DNA from 3 places in the Exiguobacterium sp. s133 genome. Region 2 is predicted to be linked to each of the others. Evidence: a T-box and tRNA genes for the amino acid it is inferred to sense, from the RefSeq annotation. Region 2 holds a T-box; the other regions hold tRNA genes.
The links. A T-box is a leader RNA that pairs with one kind of tRNA and senses whether it is charged. The one in region 2 lies ahead of argS (arginine--tRNA ligase), so its partner is inferred to be a tRNA-Arg.
Positions count from the first base shown of each region.

Region 1 (8,123 bases), on a different contig from region 2:
ATCAACGAACTCGGTCATTAATACGGGACAAGCGGCAGCGGCTGTTTACCGGCAAGGTGCGATTTATGCGAACGGTGAGTTCATCCAGATTCACCCGACAGCGATTCCTGGTGACGATAAGCTCCGTCTGATGAGCGAATCGGCACGTGGTGAAGGCGGACGTGTCTGGACGTATAAAGACGGGAAACCGTGGTACTTCCTCGAAGAAAAATATCCGGCATACGGGAACCTCGTCCCGCGTGATATCGCGACACGTGAAATCTTTGATGTCTGTGTCAATCAAAAGCTCGGTGTCAACGGGGAGAACATGGTGTATCTCGATCTCTCACACAAAGACGCAAAAGAGCTTGATGTCAAACTCGGCGGTATCTTAGAAATTTATGAGAAGTTCGTTGGTGACGATCCACGGAAAGTACCGATGAAAATCTTCCCGGCCGTCCATTACTCGATGGGTGGATTATGGGTCGATTACGATCAAATGACGAACATCCCAGGATTGTTCGCGTCTGGTGAGTGTGATTACTCGATGCACGGTGGAAACCGTCTCGGTGCGAACTCACTTCTCTCTGCCGTTTATGGCGGAATGGTTGCGGGTCCAGCAGCGATTGCCTATATGAACGAACTTGAAACTTCTGTCCATGATATGCCGGAAGAGGTCGTTGAAGCGCATAAAATCGCTGAAATCGATCGATTCAATGATATCTTGGCGATGGAAGGGACAGAAAATGCGTATCAAATCCACCGTGAGCTCGGTGAAGTCATGACGGATAACGTAACCGTTGTTCGTTATAACGATAAGCTCGAACAGACGTTGACGAAGATTAAAGAATTACGGGAACGTTTCACGCGGATCTCGGCGACGGATACGGCACGCTGGAGTAACCAGGGCGCATCCTTCATCCGTCAGCTAGATCACATGCTTGATTTAGCGGAAGCAATCACACTCGGTGCCCTTCAACGTGACGAGAGTCGTGGCGCCCACTATAAGCCAGACTTCCCAGAGCGTGATGATGAGCGGTTCTTAAAAACGACGATGGCACGTTATACAAACGGTCATCCTGAAATCTATTACGAAGAAGTCGATACATCACTGATTCCACCACGCAAACGCGACTACAGCAAGAAGTCGAAGAAAGAGGTGAAAGCATAATGGCGACACCACTCGAACAAGAAACAAAACAAAAACCGGTTCAGTTCATCGTGCAACGTCAGGATGGACCAGACGGAAAAGCCTATGATGAAGCTTTCGAAGTCCCGTATCGTCCGAACATGAACGTCATTTCAGCATTGATGGAGATTCGCCGGAATCCCGTCAATGCGGCAGGCGAAAAAACGACACCGATCAACTGGGACATGGGTTGTCTTGAAGAAGTATGCGGGGCGTGCTCGATGGTCATCAACGGGACACCACGTCAATCCTGTACAGCGCTCGTCGATAAGCTCGAACAACCGATTCGTTTGCAACCGATGCAGACGTTCCCGATTGTGCGCGACTTACAAGTTGACCGTCAACGGATGTTTGACGCACTCAAAAAAGTAAAAGCATGGGTTCCGATCGATGGGACGTATGACCTTGGTCCAGGACCACGGATGCCAGAGAACAAACGGCAATGGGCGTATGAACTTTCAAAATGTATGACGTGTGGCGTTTGTCTTGAAGCATGTCCGAACGTCAATGACCGTTCAAACTTCATCGGACCGGCGTCGATCTCACAGGTTCGTCTCTTCAACTCACACCCGACAGGTGCCTATCATAAAGAAGAGCGCCTGGAAGCATTGATGGAAGATGGCGGTATCATGCAATGCGGTAATGCACAAAACTGTGTTGAGGTCTGCCCGAAAGGGATTCCGCTTACGACATCGATTGCGGCAATGAACCGTCAGACGACATTACACTCGTTCAAAAAATTCTTCGGTAGCGACGAAGGTCGTACAGGAGAAGCGGTTAGCAATTAATTCATAAAAAAGAAGGGGCGCTGCTCCTTCTTTTTATATTCAGGAGGGAATTTACGTGCGTGTACCTAGTTATATCGAAGATTTAGATGGGTGGTTAAGTCAAATGAAACACGGGACGAGACTCGATGTTGCGGTTCGCTTCGCTGAGACGGATGCCTACGGTCATATGAACAATCGAGTCCCGTTCGTCTATTTTGAGGATGTCCGGACGTTGATGCTTGAAGAGACAGGCTACTCGTTAGCAGATGACGGAATCGTCGTCGTCGCGGATGCGCAGTGTAACTACATCCGCCAAGTTTATCCACGGACGCGGCTTGCAGTCTACGCCTATCCTGTTCAAGTCGGAAAAGCCTCGTGTGACGTCCATTACGCGGCATTCGATGACGAAGAGCAACTGATGTTTACGGGACGAACGTCGATGGTACAAATCGATCGTGCTGGGAATGCTTTTCCATGGGATAAAGCCTATAAAAATTCCTTGCAGAATCGATTCGAATCCGTTATCATTTGATAATGAGTTCACATATTCGAAAACGACTCACTAGTACGTTATTAGTGGAGGGAGATTTCTTAATCATGGAAAAAACATTCAAAGTCATCGCAGATTCAGGCATTCATGCTCGTCCTGCAACACAACTTGTCAACACAGCTTCAAAATTCCAATCAGATATCAACTTGGAGTACAACGGAAAGACTGTTAACCTTAAGTCGATCATGGGTGTACTTTCACTCGGTATCGCTAAAGATTCAGACATCAAAATCGTTGCAAACGGTGACGATGCTTCTGAAGCAATCACGACTCTTTCAGACATGCTGACAAGCGAAGGTCTTGCTCAGTAATCCTTTTATCTACATTCTCGGACGCCGGTCTTGCACCGTCGTCCTTTTTTGTTACCATAGAGGATAGGAAGGTGAGATATGACGTGAACAAACCAATTGGAGTATTAGATTCTGGGGTCGGCGGCTTGACGGTCGCGCGTGAGCTGATGCGGCAGCTTCCTCATGAACAAATCATATATGTCGGGGATACATTACGCTGTCCCTATGGACCACGACCGGAAGAAGAAATCCGGCAATTTACATGGGAGATGATTGATTATCTTGTCGCGCAGGATGTCAAACTGATTGTCATCGCCTGTAATACAGCGACGGCAGTCGTCCTGAAAGAAGCACGGGAAAAATTGACGATTCCAGTCATTGGCGTCATCGACCCAGGAGCACGGGCGGCAGTCAAGGTAACGCGATCGAAACGAATCGGTGTCATCGGGACGAAGATGACGGTCGAGAGCAATTCTTATGAAAAGGCATTACGACATGTCGAAGGGCAAGTTGTTGTCGAATCACTTGCATGTCCGCCGTTCGTCCCGCTCGTCGAGTCCTCACAGACGACAGGTGCTTACGTCGAACGTGTCGTCGCCAATACATTACGTCCATTGCTTTCGTACGACATGGACACGTTGATTTTAGGGTGTACCCATTATCCGCTGCTCGCAGATGTCATTGGACGAGTCATCGGACCAGACGTCCAATTGATTTCTTCAGGAGACGAGACGGCGCTCGAAGTCGCGGCTCTCCTCGACTACAATGGAATTGCAGCAGGAAATGATTTTATACCGGAACATGTGTATCATGCGACAGGTGACACGCGTTCCTTTGAACGGATCGCGACCGATTGGTTGAGTCAACCAATCCAAGCAAAACGATTAGTACTCGGAACGGAGGAAACGACATGAGAATCGATCAACGAGAATCTACGATGATGCGAGCGATTGCGTTTGAGACGAACGTGAATAAACATGCGGAAGGTTCCATTATGATCGCAGTCGGAGACACGCGGGTCTTGTGTACGGCAACGGTCGAAGAGAAAGTCCCACCCTTTTTACGGGGGAAACGTCATGGCTGGATCAATGCGGAATATGCGATGTTACCACGTGCGACGGCGCAACGGACAGCGCGCGAGTCGGTCCGTGGTAAACAGACAGGTCGGACGATGGAAATCCAGCGTTTGATCAGTCGGGCGTTACGTGCTGTCGTCGACTTAGAAAAACTAGGTGAACGAACGGTCTGGATTGATTGTGATGTCATTCAGGCGGATGGCGGAACGAGAACGGCTGCGATCACAGGCGGTTTTCTTGCCCTCGTCCTCGCAGTAGACGGTCTGATTCAAAGCGGGAAACTGACGGATACACCAATCAAAGAAGGAATCGCAGCCGTCTCGATTGGAAAGGTCGGTCAAGAGCTGCTCCTTGATCTCTGTTATGAAGAGGATGCTGCAGCCGATGTTGATTTGAACTTAGTCATGACCTCTTCCGGGAAAATCGTCGAGATGCAGGCGACAGGTGAAGAGGCGACATTTTCGAAACGTGAAATGCTCGATATGCTCGAACTTGGGGAAAAGGGTATTGAAGAACTCCTGCGTGCCGGTCAAGACGCATTAGGTGCTTCGTGGTGGTATGTTGGAGAAGAAGTGGGGGAACATCGATGAAAATCATCGTCGCGACCCGCAATGCTGGGAAAGTGAAAGAACTCGAAGCGATGCTCGGGAAACTAGGTTATGACGTATCTTCTTTACTGGATTACGAAGCTGCACCTGAGACGGATGAAACGGGTGTAACTTTTGAAGAAAATGCTGAACTGAAAGCGAAAGAAGCAGCTGCTTACTTCGGTCACGCGGTTCTTGCCGACGACTCGGGACTCGAAGTCGACGCGCTCGACGGGGCGCCTGGTGTCTACTCAGCGCGTTTTGCAGGTCTAGAAAAATCAGATGCAGCGAATAATGCATTGTTGCTCGAGAAATTGGGCAATCGATCAATCGAAGAGCGGACAGCGCGCTTCGTCTGTGCATTGTCACTTGCAAAACCTTCTGGGGAGACGTTGACTGTACGCGGTACGATGGAAGGTCTCATCGGATTCGAAGCGAAAGGTGAGCATGGTTTCGGTTATGATCCTTTGTTCATCGTCCCATCTCGAAATCAAACGGCCGCCGAGTTAACAAAAGATGAGAAAGCGGCGATTAGTCATCGCGGGAATGCGTTGAAAAAACTTGAATTAGCACTGACTACTTTTTTAGGAGAGTGATCAACGATGAAAGCGTTAATCGTTAGTGATAGCCATGGTCTCGAATCGGAACTTCTGACAATCGTCGAACGGCATCCGGAAGCAGAGGTTGCGTATCATTGTGGAGACTCACAGTTGACACGGATGGACGAATCATTATATCCCTATCGTGTCGTTAAAGGGAATTGTGATTATGGTAACGACTTTGCCGATGAGGTACTTGAGCCTTTTGGCACAGTCAATCTATTATGTGTCCATGGTCATCGTCAAGACGTGAAATACAGCCTCGATCAATTAGTCCATCATGCGGATCAAAAAGCAGCACAGGTCGTGTTGTATGGTCATTCGCACGTGGCGAAAGCGGAACAAAAGGATGGTAAACTCTTCATCAATCCGGGTTCGATTCGTATGCCGCGACACCGTCCTGAAAAAACGTATGCGATTTTGACGCTTGAAGAAGATGCGTATTCCGTTGATTTTTACGATCTGACAGGTGAACAGATTAATGCTTTACATTTAGAAGGCACGCTTTAAGAAAAGATTTTTTGTAATGTGATTGACACGAAAGAATTGTTTTAGTATAGTTTATTCGTGTTGACACGTCCCAATAGCTCAGCTGGATAGAGCAACGCCCTTCTAAGGCGTCGGTCGGGGGTTCGAATCCCTCTTGGGACGCTATAATTAAAATAGAGACTGCCCTTACGAGGGCGGTCTCTTTTTTTTATTATGATTTTCGATTATAATCAAGGTATCATGAACTTAAAAAGGGGATGTGGACAATGAGGAAACGAATCGGTGGAATCCTCCTTCTGACAGTTGCTCTAGCTGGTTGTAGCGAAATAACGAATACGGTCGACGACGCAAAACAACAAGTCGTCGAAGTGAAAAATAATGTTGATTATGCAGCGGAACTACAAACAATTGCGAAAGATACATCACGTGTCACGTCAGAGCTCTCGGCTAAGCTCGATCAAGCAGCGGAGAAGGCACGCGAATCGGCAAATCCAGAACAAACACTGGATCAACAAATGGAAAAGCTGAAAAATGATGAGACGGTTCAAAAGTTAGAGAAAGAGCTCGATCAAATCGACGAACGTCTGTCTAGTCTCGACAGTCCGCCGGCCGAACTAAAGAGTTTGAGTGATAAGTTAAAGCAGTATGTCGATCAATCAGAGTCGATGACACGTCTTCTTGAGACGGACGTCTCGCTTGATACGTTGAATCAGCTTGGAGTCGAACAAGGACAACGACTGCAAGACGCAATATCTAGTTGGACGGAACGACTCGATCCCTTCACAAAATAAGAATGATTGGTAGAGGAGGAGAGCGCATGAGTGAATCCCGTTGGATGGAACGACCGCTGGAACAGGAACGGATGCGACTCGCACGGATGACGAGGGCCGAGCGAGATGAACGGATGAAGCGACTCGATGACGTGGCGATGAGTGATGACGACATTTTGTATAGGGTATATACGATGCAAGATGCTTTTTCTGAAAGTAAAGAAGAACGAGAACGCTTCATCAAAATAGCGGAATCGTTTTTGACAGTCGAAGGAGTTGAGCAAGTGCTTGCGCTCTTCCTCTTTGAGCATGGACAGGCATACCCGCTTCGTGTCGCGCTTCGGACATCCTCACCATACTTACCATACGGTCTAGCAGTTAAGTTGGAGGAAGCGGCATCAATGCTTGGACGGCAAACGGAACCAGACAGGGAAGCACGTTCGGACGAATCGTTTTTAACGCGGAAATCGCTCGGGAAGTCGGAAGCGGAATGGATAAACGTTTTTCAAACAGGAACGTACGAACAACAATTCGAGCAGTTACGTGGACTGACGCTTGAAAAGGCGCCTGAATTGAGACGGTATCTTTGCACCTCTTATGCAATCGGCGAGGACGTAAGACAACAAAGTTTAATCGTCCTTCATACGTTATTATTGCAATTAATGACGGACGACTCATGTTTTCCTTTAACGCTTCGAATCGAACGTTTGCAGCTTGACGTGACATTCGATTCCGCCGAGCAGCTACGTAGACGGTTGGAACAACAGCAGGCGCAACTGCTCGGAGTGCAAGAAGTTTTATTTAGCTTGAGACGGCTCGATCCTTTTCGAGCGCTACTAATGTTGTCCTGGCATCAAATGCTCCACCTCAATCAGGAAGTCGATTTATTCGATATGAATCCGGTCGAGATGATTGAAACGCTTGATGCACTCGCTGGAATGACGTTCGAACGTGATGTGCCCGAAAAAGAACTCGGGGCACTTGCGCGTGACTTATACGATAGTGCTCACCAGATGTTAGAAGAGGGAAAAGCGTACGAGAAGACGGCGATATAGGAAATGCGAGGAATCCATTCGTTCAACAGTGGTAATGCTCGGAATGGATGTGCTATAATGTGACTTGTTGTACACACATGTACGCTAATTGACAATTTTGGAGGGACTCAGCATGACTGCAAAATGGGAAAAACAATCAGGTAGCCTCGGCGTTCTCACGTATGAAGCGCCTGCTGAAGCATTTGATAAAGCGGTAGACCAAGCGTTCAAGAAAGTCGTTAAGACTTTGAACACACCTGGTTTCCGTAAAGGAAAAATGCCACGCACAATGTTTAACAAAATGTACGGTGAAGAAGCACTTTATCAAGATGCTCTTGATATCTTGTATCAAGATACAATCGAAGGTGCTGTCGTCGAATCAGGTATCGAGCCAATCGCGCTTGAAAACATCGACGTTGAAACACTCGAAAAAGGAAAACCGGTTGAGTTTAAAATCACGTTCGTCATCGAACCTGAAGCAACTCTTGGTGAGTACAAAGGTCTTGAGTACACAGCTGTCGAAACTGACGTTACTGACGAAGATGTCGATGCTGAACTCAAAACAATGCAAGAGCGTGGAGCAGAGCTCGTCGTAAAAGAAGACGGCGTCATCGAAAATGGCGACACGGTCGTATTCGACTTCGCAGGTTTTGATGGGGACAACCAATTCGACGGCGGAACTGCTGAAAACTATTCACTCGTCATCGGTTCAGGAAACTTCATTCCAGGATTCGAAGAGCAAATGGTCGGTCTGAAAACTGGTGAGCAAAAAGATATCGACGTTACTTTCCCA
Region 1 is NZ_JACSMK010000001.1:440,797-448,919, reverse strand. Features, by position in the region: gene sdhA (succinate dehydrogenase flavoprotein subunit) at 1-1,150, shown strand, start outside; gene sdhB (succinate dehydrogenase iron-sulfur subunit) at 1,150-1,956, shown strand; gene KNP96_RS02235 (acyl-CoA thioesterase) at 2,012-2,467, shown strand; gene KNP96_RS02230 (phosphocarrier protein HPr) at 2,533-2,796, shown strand; gene racE (glutamate racemase) at 2,880-3,689, shown strand; gene rph (ribonuclease PH) at 3,686-4,441, shown strand; gene KNP96_RS02215 (XTP/dITP diphosphatase) at 4,438-5,034, shown strand; gene KNP96_RS02210 (metallophosphoesterase family protein) at 5,041-5,547, shown strand; tRNA gene KNP96_RS02205 (tRNA-Arg) at 5,615-5,688, shown strand; gene KNP96_RS02200 (hypothetical protein) at 5,793-6,317, shown strand; gene KNP96_RS02195 (hypothetical protein) at 6,344-7,351, shown strand; gene tig (trigger factor) at 7,464-8,123, shown strand, end outside.
Region 1: it has a tRNA-Arg gene. The T-box ahead of argS (arginine--tRNA ligase) is inferred to sense a tRNA for this amino acid. The anticodon was not compared.

Region 2 (8,123 bases):
AATATTGGTCTTACCAATTAAATGTAAGCGTTATCAATAATGTCTAATGTGTGAACAGTATTTTTATATAATTATAGCGAATGAAAATGATTCAAAAGACCTAGCCTTAATCGTAAGTCGATTTAGGCGTAGTTCAGGTATTGTTCTATCATGAACTAAAATAACATCTGATTCATAAAGAAGGGTGGCATAACCAAAAAAAGATGGAACATCACATGTAAGCGATCTTCCATCAGGATAGTGAAATAAAATAAACACTTGGGAAAGTCATGTGTTTTTGAGAAAATTGTTTATTTGTTCTTACCTTCAATTACATTTTCTAGTTCACGTAAGTTTTTCGTACGACGTGCGAGTGCCCGGCGTTTAATCCATTCTTCCATACCGCGACTGATTCCCCAAATCGCAAGTAGGATCAGGAAAAGGAACAGTAGACGAACAGGTCTTTCTAAAAAACTGGACCACTCTTTGCCGATCAAAGAAAACAAAATGACGACAATCAGGCGGCCGGCGCCAGCTGCAATTAAATACGTACGGAGTGATAACTGAATCATCGCCGAGATGGATGTAATGATAAAGGCCGGCATGAACGGGAGCGAAAAGAAAAAGCCGAGCGAAATCGGACTCATGTGACGAACGCGTTCAATCCAGTGTTGTGCTGCCTTATGATTTTCAAGCCACCGAGTGACTGGACGGCGAAATAAATAGCGGATACAAGCAAACACGACGAGTGAACCTAACATGCTGCCGACCCAAGATACGAGCACTCCCATCCAAAAACCATAGGTCGCCGCGTTCGCGGAGATGATCAGGACGAGTGGGAGGAATGGGAATAGTGATTCTAAGAAGGGTGCAATCAATCCAGTCGAAGCTCCACCCGGAAGATCTTGTAGAAATATAATCATGTGCTCGATCCATTGACGGATAGTTTGGAGCATTCGGAATCCTCCTTACAAAATAAACTGCTGATTTCTATTTTACCTCTTTCCGCATCAGAAAGGGAATTGAATTACGATGTAAGTGTCATGGATTTGTCGATTGTACAATTGAATCGGAGTTGGTATTATACTTAAATGGGTGCGTTTTGCAGGCGTTCCCAGCTAGCTATTAGCTATGACGCTTCGTTCGCCAACGTTCGTTTTACTGCAAAAAACTGACATGGGGGCCAATGAGGATTATGAAACCTTATCGCGTACTATTATTTTATAAGTATGTTCCGATTGAAAATGCGGAACAAGTAACAAAAGAGCACCTGGCATACTGCAAGGAACTCGGAATCAAAGGAAGAATCTTGATTGCACCAGAAGGTATCAACGGAACACTTTCTGGAACGGTCGAACAAACAGAACAGTACATGCAAGATTTACTAGCGGATCCGCGCTTTAGCGACATCGAATTTAAAATCGATGAAGTCGAAGAGCATACCTTCAAAAAAATCTTCGTGCGTTACAAAAAAGAGCTCGTCACATGGCGTTTTGAAGATGAGTTTAATGTCCCGAAAGAAAATGCAGCCTATCTTGAGCCTGCTGAGTGGAAAGAGATGATGCAAAATGAAGACGTCGTCATCTTAGACGTCCGAAACAACTACGAATACGATCTCGGTCATTTCAAAAATGCCGTCAAGGTCGACGTTGCGGCGTCACGTGAGTTTCCACAGTGGCTCGATGAAAATGAGCATTTGTTCGAAGGGAAAAAAGTCTTGACGTATTGTACGGGTGGCGTACGTTGTGAGAAGTTCACGGCTTATTTCCGTAAACGTCAAAACAGCGACGACATCTTCCATCTGAAAGGTGGCGTCGTCATGTACGGAAAAGATGAAGTTACGCGTGGAGAAGACTGGGAAGGGGAGCTGTACGTGTTCGATGAACGCGTTCAAGTACCTGTCAATGAAGTCAATCCGACTGTCGTATCCGAGTGTTACTACTGTGGTAAGGCAGAAACACGTTATGTTAATTGTGCGAACCCGGAATGTAATCGTCAGCATTTCTGCTGTGAAGAATGTGAACCGAAAGTAATGCGTTCATGTTCCGACGAATGCCGGGAACATCCGCGGAATCGTTATGAAAAAGAACTGACTGAAGAGCTCGTGAAATAAGATGAAAAAGGATGATGTGTGCTCGTTAGAGCGTACATCATCCTTTTTAGGTTGTACCACTGAAAAAGACGTGTCACGCAGATGATTCAAATGCGTTAACACTTAATTCTTATGAAAAGAGAAATCGGAGCACGTCCGGCATACGTTTCGCCCACGCTGTCTCATGGTGAATACCGTCTGCGATGACGGTGTATTGCATCTGCTCGACTTTTTGACGTACTGCCGCCGAGATGACATCATTCGTGTGCAAATAATCTTCTTCCGTCATCGGACCGCTGACTTCTTTTGTCCCGATATCCATGTAGCAACGGTGCGCGTCAGACAGTGGGAGACTTCGCTCGATGAACTCAAGTAAAGAAGAGAAGTTCGCCCATCCGGCTGTCGATAAGGCGGCGGCACGCGTGATGACTTCCGGATAAGCAAATAGGCCATATAAGGAAATCACGCCGCCCATCGAGCTGCCAATCATCGTTGTATCAGTCGGAATCGTCGCATAGTGCGAATCGATGTACGGTTTCAAGTCATAGATAATCCATTCCATATAAGCTTTCCCGTTTCCACCGATCGTCGTCCGGTGTGACGGATATGCGGTTCGCATCAATAACGCGTCATCCGTCCAAGGCGCATATTCATCGTACCGGTCCATCGGGTCATCCGGGCTATCGATGGCGACGATCATTGCCTGTAGACCGACTTCGTGGAGGGCGAGATGAACATCCCATCCTTTACCGAAGGAAGCACTCGCACCACTGAAGACATTTTGTCCGTCATGCATATAGATGACGGGTAATGCAACATCCGTCGCGACCTCAGGGGGACGATAAATCCGTAATGTCCGCCGTTGTTGATTCATCGGAAGCGATAACTCAATTTCAGTAATAGACATGTAAAACACAACCTTTCAAAGATTAGCGTAGTGGGCTGTACAATTTCGACCATTGTGTTTTCCGCCGACATACAGTGCGTGATCTGCCTGACGTAATGATTCTTCAAATGTGCGTTGGTAAGGATGTTCTACTGTATCGACGCCAAGACTGACGGTAATAGAGAGATGGTGATCGTCGACAATGAAGGGGCGATCGAGAACGGTGTGACGAATTTCTTCAGCAATGGAGATTGCTTGGTCTTGTAAGCAATCCGCAATCAAAACAACGAATTCCTCCCCCCCATAACGTGCCGCGAAGACGGAATCGTTGCGGTGGATGACGTATTTAATCCGTCTTCCGAGCTCACGTAAGACGAGATCTCCGACTTTATGTCCGTACGTATCATTGACGTATTTAAAGTGGTCGATATCAAATAGGATGATCGACAGCGGAAAGTGTTCGGAAGCAAACTGGCGTGCCCCCTCTTCATAAAAAGCACGGCTGTTCGGGAGATCGGTCAAGGCATCCGTCCGGCTTTCGGCATACAATTGAAAGTTTTCTTGGGAACGCTCGAGTACGCGGCAAAATGTCCGAAGCAGGCGATAAATTTCATCCGCTTTTGCTTCATCATAAGCATCAGCGATTTGATGAAATAAAACGATTGAGACATCGACTTCTCCACTTGTGATGGAAGGAATCGCGAGCATCGAATGCCGATCGACGGGAAGCGAGAGTTGGACATCATTTCCCCAGTCGAACCGAAGGCCATAGAGAATCGGAGTCCGCAGATCATTCGCTGATAACGTATGAAATAAAGGTAAGACATCAACTGTCTTTTTTGTCCGAATGTCATAGATGATTTGTTTTCGTTGCTGCTGAATAGAAAGCCAGCCGTCGGAGAAATCAATTAGATGAGGTAAATCAATCAGTAAGGATTCAATCGCTTCCCGTTCAAAGCGTGAAACGAGCAACCGTTCCTTCGCATCGTCGAACCGTTTAGCGTTGTGTGTAGCTTGTAAGGATGCGCCACGCTGTTGTAGGAGTTGCTTGAATAAGAATAAAATTAAAGTCGAGACAGTCGCAGCAACTAACGGGTTTTCATCATAAAACCAAATCCCGAGAAGCGCGCTTAAAATACTGATTCCGTAAACGAGTGTCTGAAGTCGGATGAGGCGGGTCCAGTCATACTTTAAGTTTAAGAAACGATTGACGAATCGACATTGAAGATAGGAAATAAGAAAGACACCCACCAGATAACCGATAAACGGGATAAGTGATTCGGTATAAGTAAAGCCCGGGCCGGTCGGACCTCCAAGTAGCAAGTAAACGGAGGCGGGAACTGAGATATAGACGATGTCGAATAAGACGTTGACGGGGTACAGGTAGATGAATCGTTTTATCCGAATTTCTTTTTTATGCGAAAATAATTGGAAAATCAGGACACCGAGTTGACTCAAAATGACGGCAATCAATAAACCGTAATTAAGAAAAATGAATAAAATAATACCTTCTTGAAATGTATAATAAATCCCACCACGGCGGATGTTATCGAATTGGAAGAGGAGGACTAAAATGAGAAGATAACTTGCATTTCCAAGCGATATCGCTGGGTTCATATGGACGGGAAAGGCAAGCGATGCAAGAAACAGCAAAACAACAGTAAGTGCTAAAGTGATCCAGCTCATACGTGCTACTTTTCGATAGTAAACCATAGCGGAATAGACCCCTCTCTGTGGCGATCCTTCTGTATCTATACCCGATTTGTGGAAATTATGATAAGTGATTTACAAAAAAATAAGGTTGAGAGAAATCGAGTCATTGCGTATAATGTGAAAGATATCAAATCGTCGATGACGAAGAAAGTAACGGTTTTATCTTGTCAGCCAGCGAATCAGGAAACGGTGGAAGCCTGAATGGACAAAGAAATCGTGAAACGCACTTCAGAGACGCTATCCGAATCGTAACGATCAGGCGTAGCCGGGGGAACCCCGTTATCCCCAATTAAGGTGGGTGTCGAAAACGACACCAAGAAGAGTGGTACCGCGGTCATTCCGTCTCTTTGCGAGTTGCGCAAAGGGCGTTTTTTATTGGAAAAAATAAACTGTTGGAGGTAATACAATGAGCTACAAACAACAATATGCTGAAGTTTTACAAGGAGTCATCGGAGACGCATTGACACTTGAACAAATTGAGCAACTGATTGAACAACCGAAACATGAAGACCACGGAGATCTCGCATTCCCTTGCTTCTTGTTGGCGAAAGCATTCCGCAAAGCACCCAACATGATTGCAGTAGATGTCGCTGAAAAAATCGATAATCCACTCTTTGCGAACGTTCAACCAGTCGGACCATATGTCAACGTCTTCTTGAACCGTGAGGTCGTCTCGCAAGAAATCGTCAATCGTGTCTTAAACGAAAAAGCGGACTACGGATCAAGTGAGTCGAATGGGAAGACGATTGTCACTGACTTCTCTTCACCAAACATCGCAAAACCGTTCTCGATGGGACATTTGCGTTCGACGGTCATTGGAAATGCGTTGAACCAAATTTCACGTAAAAAAGGATATGAGGTCGTTGGGATCAACCACTTAGGTGATTGGGGCACGCAGTTTGGTAAATTGATGGTGGCTTACAACATGTGGGGTAAAGAAGAAGATGTCCGGGCTGAGCCAATCAAAGAACTATTGAAACTCTATGTCCGGTTCCATGAAGAAGCAGAAAGTAAGCCGGAACTTGAAGATGAAGGTCGGGCCTGGTTCAAAAAACTCGAGCAAGGTGACGAACAGGCAACCGTTCTTTGGAAATGGTTCCGTGAAGTTTCACTCGTCGAATTCAGCCGTGTTTACGACATGCTTGGTGTACAGTTCGACAGCCTGAACGGAGAAGCCTTCTATAATGACAAAATGCAGCATGTCATTGACTTATTAGAAGAAAAAGAACTGCTCGTCGAGTCTGAAGGCGCGATGGTCGTTGATCTTGAAGCAGAAGGTATGCCACCTGCGCTAATCAAGAAAAAAGATGGCGCGACGCTTTACGCGACACGCGACTTGGCAGCTGCGGTCTATCGTCTCGAGACGTACCGTTTCGAACAAGCATTTTATGTTGTCGGCGGAGAACAAGCGCTCCATTTCAAACAGTTGTTTGCGGTTTTGAAAAAGCTTGGTTTTGATAATGTTGACGGCATGCACCATGTACCATTCGGTCTGATCATGAAAGATGGCAAAAAGATGTCGACGCGTAAAGGGCGGATCGTCTTGCTTGAGGAAGTCCTTCAAGATGCAATCAACGTCGCAAAACAAAATATCGCCGAGAAAAATCCGAACCTTGCGAATGCCGACCAAACAGCACAACAAGTCGGCGTCGGCGCAGTCATCTTCCACGACCTTAAAAACGAACGCATGAACAATATCGAGTTTGATCTCGAGCAGATGTTGAAATTCGAAGGGGAGACGGGTCCATACGTTCAGTACACAAATGCCCGTGCCAACTCGTTACTCCGTAAAGGCGGCTATGATGGTGCAGCCTTCGACGGAAGTGCTGACGATTATGCCTGGGGGGTCGTCTCGATGCTTAACCAATTCTCGGCAGTCATTGACCGGGCGTTCGTGCGTCGTGAACCATCCATCATCAGCCGTTATGTCCTTGATCTCGCACAAAGCTTTAACAAATATTATGGTCAAGTACGTGTCCTTGAAGAGGATGCGGCAAAACAATCTCGCCTTGCACTCGTGAAATCGGTTACGATTGTATTGACGGAAGGTCTACGCCTCCTCGGTGTCGGCGCTCCAGAAGAAATGTAATAAAATTAAATTAAAGATGGGGTTAGCATATGAATAAAGAAACAAACGAACGGTTGCAGCAGGCAGCAGAACGAATCAAGAACGAAGACATGAAAGAAGCGATTGCGTTCATCGCTGATTTTCACGGGAGAGTGGCAACATGGTTGCCTGGAGAGTCTGTCGACTTCATCTTTGATGTCGTGACAGCACCAGGTGCCGATCTAATCGCACCCGTTAGTGGAGATGCACTCGAAACGAAAGTGAACTTCGAATTTTTCATGGGTAAAAAACAAACGCGTAAAAAATTAGGTGAACTTTTAGCGCTTTGGAAAGCACCACGTTCGAAGGAAACACTCAGTGAAATCGATGCGATTGGTCTTAAAAAATGGTTGGCCCGGAATGAATTCCGGTCGGAAGACAAGCCATGGGACTATCTCAACCGTCTCCACGTCTTATTGTTCCTCGATTCGATGACAACCGTCATCGATGATCATCAATTGACGACGTTATACGAACAACTTGTCGGCAAAACACCGGTCCCGACAAGCTTCGTCCGTCGTCAAGGAGAAGTACGTCGTGTCGTCGATAAATTCGTCGAGAAACATGAATTAACGCAGGTCGATTTAGTGAAAGCTTCACTCGTCCGTTACCTGTAATCAGAAAAGACCCTCGGATGAAAGCATGGAGATGACTCCAGCTTTTAACCCGAGGGTCTTTTTATCATGCTTGGCGGTAGACGATGGATTCTTCCTGTGTGTCGTAGAGCAACCATTCTCGCTCGACGAGAACAGGACCGACATTGACAGCATACCGTTCTTGTTTGATGGAAATCGGAACGTCCAGTTGCGTCGACAACCGGCGTCCGTCGCGAAACAAACCACGTTGATGACTATGACCGAAAAACAATAGTCGTTGTTCGAATTGGGAGGTGTTCGGTATTAACGTATAACTCCACTCGAACTGATCACCGTGTAAAAACAGGACATCGTGACCCACTTGCTTTGTCCGGGGGACCGACCGGAGTCGGTCAAGCAGTCCGGATACGCCGGTTGGGACGATTGAAAAAATCCGTTCTTCTTGGTTCCCGAGTAATGTTTCGAAATCAAGTAGCGCAACATAGTCGAAATCAAGCGTCACGACATCAGAGATGGACTCAAAAGTATGACGACGCGCTCTCTTTTTGCCGATATGGCACTCATGGACGTCGCCGAGCGAAAAAATCGTCGCTTGTGGAGCACGTTTACGGATATCCTGTAGCACGGCGCGCGTATCTGAAAATGAACTATGCAAATCGGCAATCAGTGCATATTGCATCTAGCATCTCTCCCTTATAATAGGATTATACCCTGCCAGATGCATTGTCCATCCTCCGTTCGCTTAGTCCG
Region 2 is NZ_JACSMK010000014.1:51,600-59,722, reverse strand. Features, by position in the region: gene KNP96_RS15435 (TVP38/TMEM64 family protein) at 291-935, opposite strand; gene trhO (oxygen-dependent tRNA uridine(34) hydroxylase TrhO) at 1,175-2,092, shown strand; gene KNP96_RS15425 (alpha/beta hydrolase) at 2,202-2,978, opposite strand; gene KNP96_RS15420 (GGDEF domain-containing protein) at 2,994-4,670, opposite strand; T-box leader at 4,800-5,020, shown strand; gene argS (arginine--tRNA ligase) at 5,077-6,759, shown strand; gene KNP96_RS15410 (hypothetical protein) at 6,789-7,394, shown strand; gene KNP96_RS15405 (metallophosphoesterase family protein) at 7,459-8,052, opposite strand; gene KNP96_RS15400 (carboxymuconolactone decarboxylase family protein) at 8,116-8,123, opposite strand, start outside.

Region 3 (8,123 bases), on a different contig from region 2:
TCTGCTTCCGGAATCGTCAGAACGGTCGTCTCCGGAAAGACCGGTGCTTTTGGTAACCGATCGAGCGCCGCCTTGATCCGTATCCGGTCTGTTGCATCATTGATGTCTTGAAGTGCTTGTTTGACAGCAATCCCTTCATTCAAATCCGTCGCGACATCAATCAATAACGCGTCATCTAGTTCGAGCGCGTGCAACAACCGGCATTCGTGCGCGGAACGTGCCGCAATTCCCGTCGGTTCACACCGTTGTAAAACGTGTCGTGCTTGTTTTACGAGACTGACGTCCGCCTCTAACAATGTTGCCAGTTGCGCATCCGTCGTCCGCAATAATCCATCCGTATCTAAGTACGTCATGAGTTGTTCCGCCATATATCCTATTTCCTGTCTCACCGATTCTAAACGTATTTGCTGAAGAAGCGTCGCTTCAAATGAAGCGACACGGTCTGCGACGCGGCCAAAATCAACGTCGATTGTTTTACTGAGATTATTCCGATAAGCGCTTGTCCGGCGTATGATTCGGTATACATGTTCTTCGAGTTCAGCAAATGATTCTTCAAGAATCGTCAACTGAAACAATTGGGACGTCGATAACGTCATCCGTTGCGTCTGTTCCTGGCGCTGTTCCATCGTCGGTTCTCCCTTCATTCCGTTGCATCTTTAACTCTTCTATATAGTATAGAGGAAAAAATCTTCCGACCGTCTAGAAAGTCCTCCTTAAGCATCTTTCGCCCGAAAAAAAATGTTGAATTTATCAATCGAGTATTGCTTTCCTGAAAAAATGTCGGTATACTATTAATTGTTCAGTAAAAAACATGCACCCGTAGCTCAGGGGATAGAGCACTGGTTTCCGGTACCAGGTGTCGGGAGTTCAAATCTCTCCGGGTGTACCATCTTTGAATCTACAGGCAATGCCGTTCGCGGTATTGCCTTTTTTTCTATATTGATATGTTTAATTCAATGCCATTCAGGAAAAATACATAAAAGTCGCATCGTATCTTTTGACCAATATTGACCAAAGGATTATGATAGGAATAAGTCGAATATGAGCTACATACCATCATAAGGAGGCAAAGACTATGTTAATTCCAACAGTCATCGAACAAACCAACCGCGGGGAACGTGCTTACGATATCTATTCACGTTTGCTCAAGGATCGTATCATTCTTCTCGGGAGCGCGATTGACGATAACGTCGCCAACTCAGTCGTTGCCCAGTTGCTCTTCTTAGCAGCAGAGGATCCAGATAAAGAAATTTCGCTCTACATCAACAGCCCGGGCGGTTCAATCACGGCGGGTATGGCGATTTACGATACGATGAACTTCATCAAACCACAAGTTTCAACAATTTGTATCGGAATGGCCGCTTCAATGGGTGCGTTCCTCTTACAAGCAGGCGCAAAAGGAAAACGTTTTGCCCTTCCAAACGCTGAGATCATGATTCACCAACCGCTCGGCGGCACACAAGGACAAGCGTCAGACATTAAAATTCATGCAGAACGTATCATCAAAATGCGTGAACACTTAAACAAAATCATGGCAGAAAACACAGGACAACCACTTGAAGTCATCGAACGCGATACAGAGCGTGATAACTTCATGTCTGCTCAAGCAGCAGCTGACTACGGTCTCATCGACCGCGTCATGGAGCGCGCTTAATCTGTTAACCCGACCGACCGTTGATGTTTTTACATCAGCGGTCGTTTTTTTGTTGTCTTCAAAAAAAAATCCTCTCCACGCCAGGCATGAACTTCATTGAATCATGAAAGTTCGTCCCGAACCTGAAAAGGATCGTTTGTGTTAGTCGATGAGATCTGTAATATCAGACACGATGTCGTGGTTTTCACGAATCAATGTGTAAATCCCGTTCGCATGTGGTGAAAGCTCTTCTTCTGCTTGCAATTGCTTAAGGAAGAGTGATGTTGCGAATGTCACGAGTGTACTTTTCGGTACACCGATTGATTTTGCTTTTTTCGTCAAGACTTCATCAAATTTCGCATCGACTGTCAGCGAAATACGTTTTTTTTCGTTAGCCATTTCAAAAACTCCTTAATTCGAACATTTAGTTGCATCGACTATATATTATAGTAGACTATGGTTCATCTCGCAAGTTTCCCTTTTAGAGCGCACCTGTCAACGACTCACCATTCCGGAGTTTATCCGCGATTTGATCAATTTTCCGCAATCGATGATTGATCCCTGATTTTGAGATGGAGCCGCTCTCGACCATCTCGCCGAGCTCTTGCAGCGTCACGTCTTGATGCGTCACGCGTAAAATCGCGATTTCCCGTAACTTGTCCGGTAAGACATCGAGTCCGACCGTCCGTTCGAGAAATTTGATGTTCTCCACTTGGCGGAGCGCTGCCCCGACCGTTTTGTTGAGGTTCGCTGTCTCACAGTTGACGAGACGATTGACCGAATTCCGCATATCTTTTAAAATCCGGACATCTTCAAAACGAAGCATCGAATGGGTCGCCCCGACTACCTTGAGGAAATCAGAGATTTTTTCACTCTCCTTGATGTAGAGGATGTGCCCTTTCTTACGCTCGATTGCTTTTGCATTCAAATCGAATTGGTTCGTCAAACTCCGAAGCGCCGCATTGTGATCCTCATAGAGACTGAAGATTTCTAAATGGTACGACGACGTCGCCGGATTGTTCAGTGACCCTCCGGCTAAGAACGCCCCCCGTAAATAGGCACGTGCCCGCCGTTCATCTTTTAAAATCGTATCGCTGATTGAACGAATCATCGTGAATCCTTCGCCGAGGATGCCTAAATCCTGCAGAATCTTATCGGCTTGTTGCTTCACGCGAACGATGTAGACGTTATTTTTTTTGAGGCGCATTTTCTTTCGGACGAGTAGATCCAGATGGACCCCGTATGCCCGTTTTAATAATGAATAAATCCGTCGCGCGATCGACGCATTTTCAGTCGAAATATCAAGTGTCAATCCGCGGCCGAGTCCGAACGAAATCGCACCGTTCATCCGTGCGAGCGCCGCTAATTCCGCCTTCATCTCGTGATCCGTGATGGCAATCTGTGTTAATTCTTTTTTAACTTCTGAAGCAAAACTCACGTCAATTCCTCCTTCCCTTCGAGTTGACGCACCCGTCGAATCGATAATACTTTCCGCATGACGAGGCTCGCGACCGCGTCCGCGTCATGACGGATGAAATGATGGTTATAGTCGACGATATCGTCCGCGAGCACTTCAATTCCCGCCTCGACGAACCGTTCATCATCGTAAGTGACGATATCGGCATGATCTTTTTGGTATTTTCGCAAATAGCTTGCATCGATTGATTCGTTATTGACGATGATTGTATCGACGACACCTTGACCAAGAAAACGTTCGAGCGCAGTCAAGTGATCATTTGCCGTGAAGGCCGTCGTCTCACCCGGTTGCGTCATGACGTTACAAATATAGACGACAGGTGCAAGCGATTGTTTAATCGCTTCCCGGATTTCATCGATCAAGACGTTCGGGATGATACTCGTATAGAGACTCCCTGGTCCGAGGACGATGACATCGGCCTCAAGGATTGCTTGAATCGCTTCCGGTACCGGACGGACATCTTCTTCTTCCAAATAAATCCGCTCGATGACCTTTCCGACTTTCGGAATCAACGACTCGCCTTTGACAATCGTCCCGTCTTCGAACTCGGCACATAACGTAATCGTCCGCTCCGTCGCCGGATAGACTTTCCCTTCCGCATTCAACAGTTGTCCCATGACGCCAATCGCCTCGACGAACGAGCCGTTACAGAGCTGCGTCGCAGCCGTCAGCATCAAGTTTCCGAGCGAGTGACCGTGAAGTCCTTCTCCCGTTTCAAAACGGTACTGCATGATCCGGTCCATCAATGTCTCGGACTTCGATAGCGAGACGATGACGTTTCGAATGTCACCCGGCGGCAACATGTTGAACTCTGTCCGTAAGCGCCCCGAGCTCCCCCCGTCATCCGCGACCGTGACGATGGCCGTGATGTCGAGCGGATAATGCTTCAGTCCACGCAAAAGAGTCGACAAGCCCGTTCCACCGCCAATCGCGACGACTTTCCGTTCCCATTTCATTACTTTTCCTCCTTCGCGTGAACATAATCCCGGTGATTCGTGACGACGTGATACTGGTTTTCAAATTCTTTACTGATTGCTTCCGCAAACGTAATCGAGCGGTGTTTACCACCTGTACAGCCGAGGGCGACGACGAGTTGTGATTTTCCTTCCCGTTCGTACTGGGGAATCAGGAACTCGAGCAAGTCGACAAGCTTTTTATAGAACAATTTTGCTTCCGGCCACTTCATGACGTATGACGATACTTCGAGATCGAGTCCCGTTTTCGGACGTAACTCCGGGATGTAAAACGGATTCGGCAGAAAACGAAGGTCAAAGACGAGATCGGCATCGAGCGGCAGTCCGTGCTTGAAACCAAATGACATCACATTGACGGTAAAGGGAATCCGTTCCCCTTCCGTAAATTCTTTGAGCAAGCGTTCTTTCAGTGCAAGCGGTTTGATGTCACTCGTATCGATCAGCATCTGTGCTTTGTCACGGAATCCTTCGAGCAGCGTCCGCTCTCGCTCGATACCGATCAGTGGTGACGCAGTCGGCGCCAGTGGATGCGAACGCCGCGACTCTTTATAGCGGCGCACGAGGACGTCATTGCGTGCGTCTAAGTACAACATACGAATCTGCAGGTTCGTTTTTTTCAAATCTTCGTAAACGACAAAGAAACTATCAATAAAATCACGAGCACGTGTATCGATGGCGACGGCAATTTTCGGACGGACTTGCCCAATCACTTCAATCAATTGCGGCAGTAACGTCGGTGGGAGATTGTCGACACAGAAATAGCCTAAGTCCTCAAAGCTATTCATGGCGACACTCTTTCCAGCCCCACTCATTCCCGTGATGATGACCAATTGCGGTTGATTCTCTTCCATCTTTTCGCCCTCCAGACAACAGTTCCGCGTGTATTTTTTATTCCAAATTCAGTATAGCATAAAAAAAGAGCCAGCCTCATTGAAGTCCCCTCCAACAAAGCTGGTTCCTGTCTTACACCTGTGATGATTCCTGTAATTCCTCGAGTAACGCTTCGATATAATGCTGTGCATTTTGAGCAGCAATCGAACCATCATTCGTTGCCGTAACGACTTGACGGAGCGTTTTCTCACGGACGTCTCCAGCTGCGAAGATTCCTTTGATGTTTGACTCCATGCCTTCGTTCGTCACAACATATCCTTGATCGTTCAAGATACCAAGATCTTGGACGTAACCTGTGATCGGGTTCATTCCGATGTAGATGAAGACACCATCGATCGGATGTGTCGTCACATCTGCCGTTTTCGTATTGATTAAATCAATCGAACCGACTTTACCGTCTTGTTCGTTGATTTGTTTGACGGTATGATTCCAGATGAAATCGATTTTCGGGTTATCGAACGCACGTTTTTGAAGAATTTTTTGTGCACGTAATTCTTCACGACGGTGGACGATTGTGACTTTTTTCGCGAAACGTGTCAAGTAGACACCTTCCTCGACCGCTGAATCCCCACCACCGATGACGAACAATTCTTTTTCTTTAAAGAAAGCTCCGTCACAAACGGCACAATACGAGACACCACGGCCGCCGAGCTCTTCTTCGCCCGGTACACCGATTTTCTTATATTGTGCGCCCGATGCGATGATGATCGCCCGCGCATGATAATCCTTGTTGTGTGCATGGACCGTTTTAAAAGCACGTCCATCCTCGATGCTACGGACGTCACCGTACGCATATTCTGCGCCGAATGCTTTCGAGTGATCGAACATTTTTTGTGAAAGGTCCGGTCCAAGGATGCTATCGTATCCCGGATAGTTTTCGATATCTTCCGTGTTGGCCATTTGACCACCTGGAATACCGCGTTCGATCATCAGTGTTGAAAGGTTTGCGCGTGATGCGTAAAGTGCTGCCGTCATTCCGGCAGGACCTGCACCGATGATGATGACATCATAAATTTTTTCAGCAGTTTCTGTCATGTTTCCACCCCATCTTAAGTTTCGTTGTAATTTGAGTATAGGTGAGAATATGGCAAACGTCTAACATTTTGCCCGAGCAGGTGTCAGGTGTTGTTTGTAGGCACGAATCGTCATCGCCACCTCGTCAAAGGAGACATCAACCAGTTCGGCACACTCTTCAATCAACATCCCTTCCCGTAACTCGTGAAACAGATGGATTAATGCAGCGGCTGAACCTTCGACCGAGTCGAACGTTTCGCCACTGAGGACGAGTCGGGCAAACCGTTCATAAAAATCGCCTTCGAGACTCATCCGCTCTTCGTCAGACACGTAATGTTCTGCGAGACGAATCGTCTGTAAGGCACGATGAATCCGTTCATCGACGATATCGCCCCGTCCATTCATCTCATGCAAAATTTGTTCTGTCAGCTGCAGGACATCTTCGTGATCCGTCACTTCTGGCATCATCGAAAGGGCCAACCGTGCTTCCTCGTCATTTAGTTTCCCGAGTAGCAAAGCCGTGAAAATGCGTGAGACATCATCTTCCGTTTTCAACGCTTGAATCAAGGCTGAACGAAACTGAAGGTTATGACGAATGTCGTATGCCTCTTGTTCTTCCCGTAAGCTCGCGGCCTCTTTTGATTGTAAGAAGGCTGCAGCTTCTTCGACATGTCCTGTTTTGAATGCAGAAATCGATAACCAGTGACCGAATAATGGATCGCCTCGGTAGCCACGGCGTTCGAGCAATTTCAATTCTTCGTACGCTAAGTCATGACGACCGATAATCGCAAGAGTCGATGCGACTTTATAACGTGTTTCAAGATTGACGGAACGAACGTGTTCGAGCTTCCGTGACAGACGGTGCGCTTCTTCATCCTGCCCCATCTCATGTAAGAGAACGAGCGTATTACAAAGCGCGTGGAGATTTCCCGGATTTCCTTCTAAGACGCGTTCAAGCGAATGGAAAGCCCGGTCGTTTTCACCGAGATAAAATTCGACGATTGCCAAGTTATTGTAGGCTGGCCAAAATGTCGGGTACGTCGCGATCAAGGACTCGAGTGTGTCCTGTGCTGCAAACAACATCCCTTTATCGATTTGGCGCTGGGCTTGTGCATGGAGACGAATCAACTCATCTTCATCGTCATCCTCAAGCTCTTGCTCAAGATCAATCAATTCCACGAGTGCGGCCGATGCCTCTGCGTGTTTGCCTGCCGGCGCATGTTTTAAATATTCGAGCGCATATTCTTTTGCTTCTTCATATAAAGAAACGTGCGCATAGTTGTTCGCTAAATAAAAGAGTGATTCGGTATTTGACTCATCGAGTGCACGGACACGTTTCAATACATCGTTCGCATGATTGATTTCTCCCGTTTCGAACAGGACACGTGCGTAACGTAGTAGGTAACGGACATCTTCTGGTTGAAGCGTCGTTGCTTCGTCAAGATGATAGACCGCCTCTTCGAGTCTCCCTTCCCGATGCGCCTTCCGTCCGCGAAAATAAAAAAGTTCCGCTTGGCGCGTTGTAATCGCAAAGGGGTCTGCTTTGTATTCCGTTAATTCCATAGTGATTCAAGCCCCCATAATATAAATCTAGTTTCGTAGTTGCAGAGACAAGAATAACCTATCTCGGATAGCGTTGCAACAGAAAAAAACGCCGGGGTTTACGCCCAGCGTTTCGCATAAATGGTTTCGAGTTCCTTGTAGTTCTCTAAGCATTTTCGTACAAAAGCATCTTCTTGCGGATTCTTGTTTTGCAGACGCTCAACATCTTTTTCGAATGCTTGGCGTAAGCTGTCGGAATACGCTGGAATCTCTCCGTCATATGCATAGACGACGCTTGGAGAAACCGTGATTTTTTCGTGTTGATGTAAGGCGGTACGGATATGGAAGAGCGGTACGTCAACTTGGTTCGGTTGATGCAGATCACCTTGCGTCGGATGTTTCTCGACCGCGAGGACTTCAACGACGAGACCTTGTGGACGTTCTGCGAATAATCTTCCGAAATACTTTCCTGTCTTATAGGTGAAGCGAATATAATTCATTGCGAATCGACCTCCTTCTCACAGTTTCGTCACATTTCATGCCGGCGAAGCGGCTGACTCGAGACACGTTCGTTCGGTAAGATGTCCCGGTG
Region 3 is NZ_JACSMK010000002.1:163,994-172,116, forward strand. Features, by position in the region: gene KNP96_RS03420 (RNA polymerase factor sigma-54) at 1-626, opposite strand, end outside; tRNA gene KNP96_RS03425 (tRNA-Arg) at 814-889, shown strand; partial or broken gene clpP (ATP-dependent Clp endopeptidase proteolytic subunit ClpP) at 1,070-1,654, shown strand; gene KNP96_RS03435 (hypothetical protein) at 1,796-2,032, opposite strand; gene whiA (DNA-binding protein WhiA) at 2,115-3,071, opposite strand; gene KNP96_RS03445 (gluconeogenesis factor YvcK family protein) at 3,068-4,066, opposite strand; gene rapZ (RNase adapter RapZ) at 4,066-4,935, opposite strand; gene trxB (thioredoxin-disulfide reductase) at 5,048-6,010, opposite strand; gene KNP96_RS03460 (tetratricopeptide repeat protein) at 6,071-7,552, opposite strand; gene kapB (sporulation phosphorelay system protein KapB) at 7,651-8,031, opposite strand; gene KNP96_RS03470 (acyltransferase) at 8,061-8,123, opposite strand, start outside.
Region 3: it has a tRNA-Arg gene. The T-box ahead of argS (arginine--tRNA ligase) is inferred to sense a tRNA for this amino acid. The anticodon was not compared.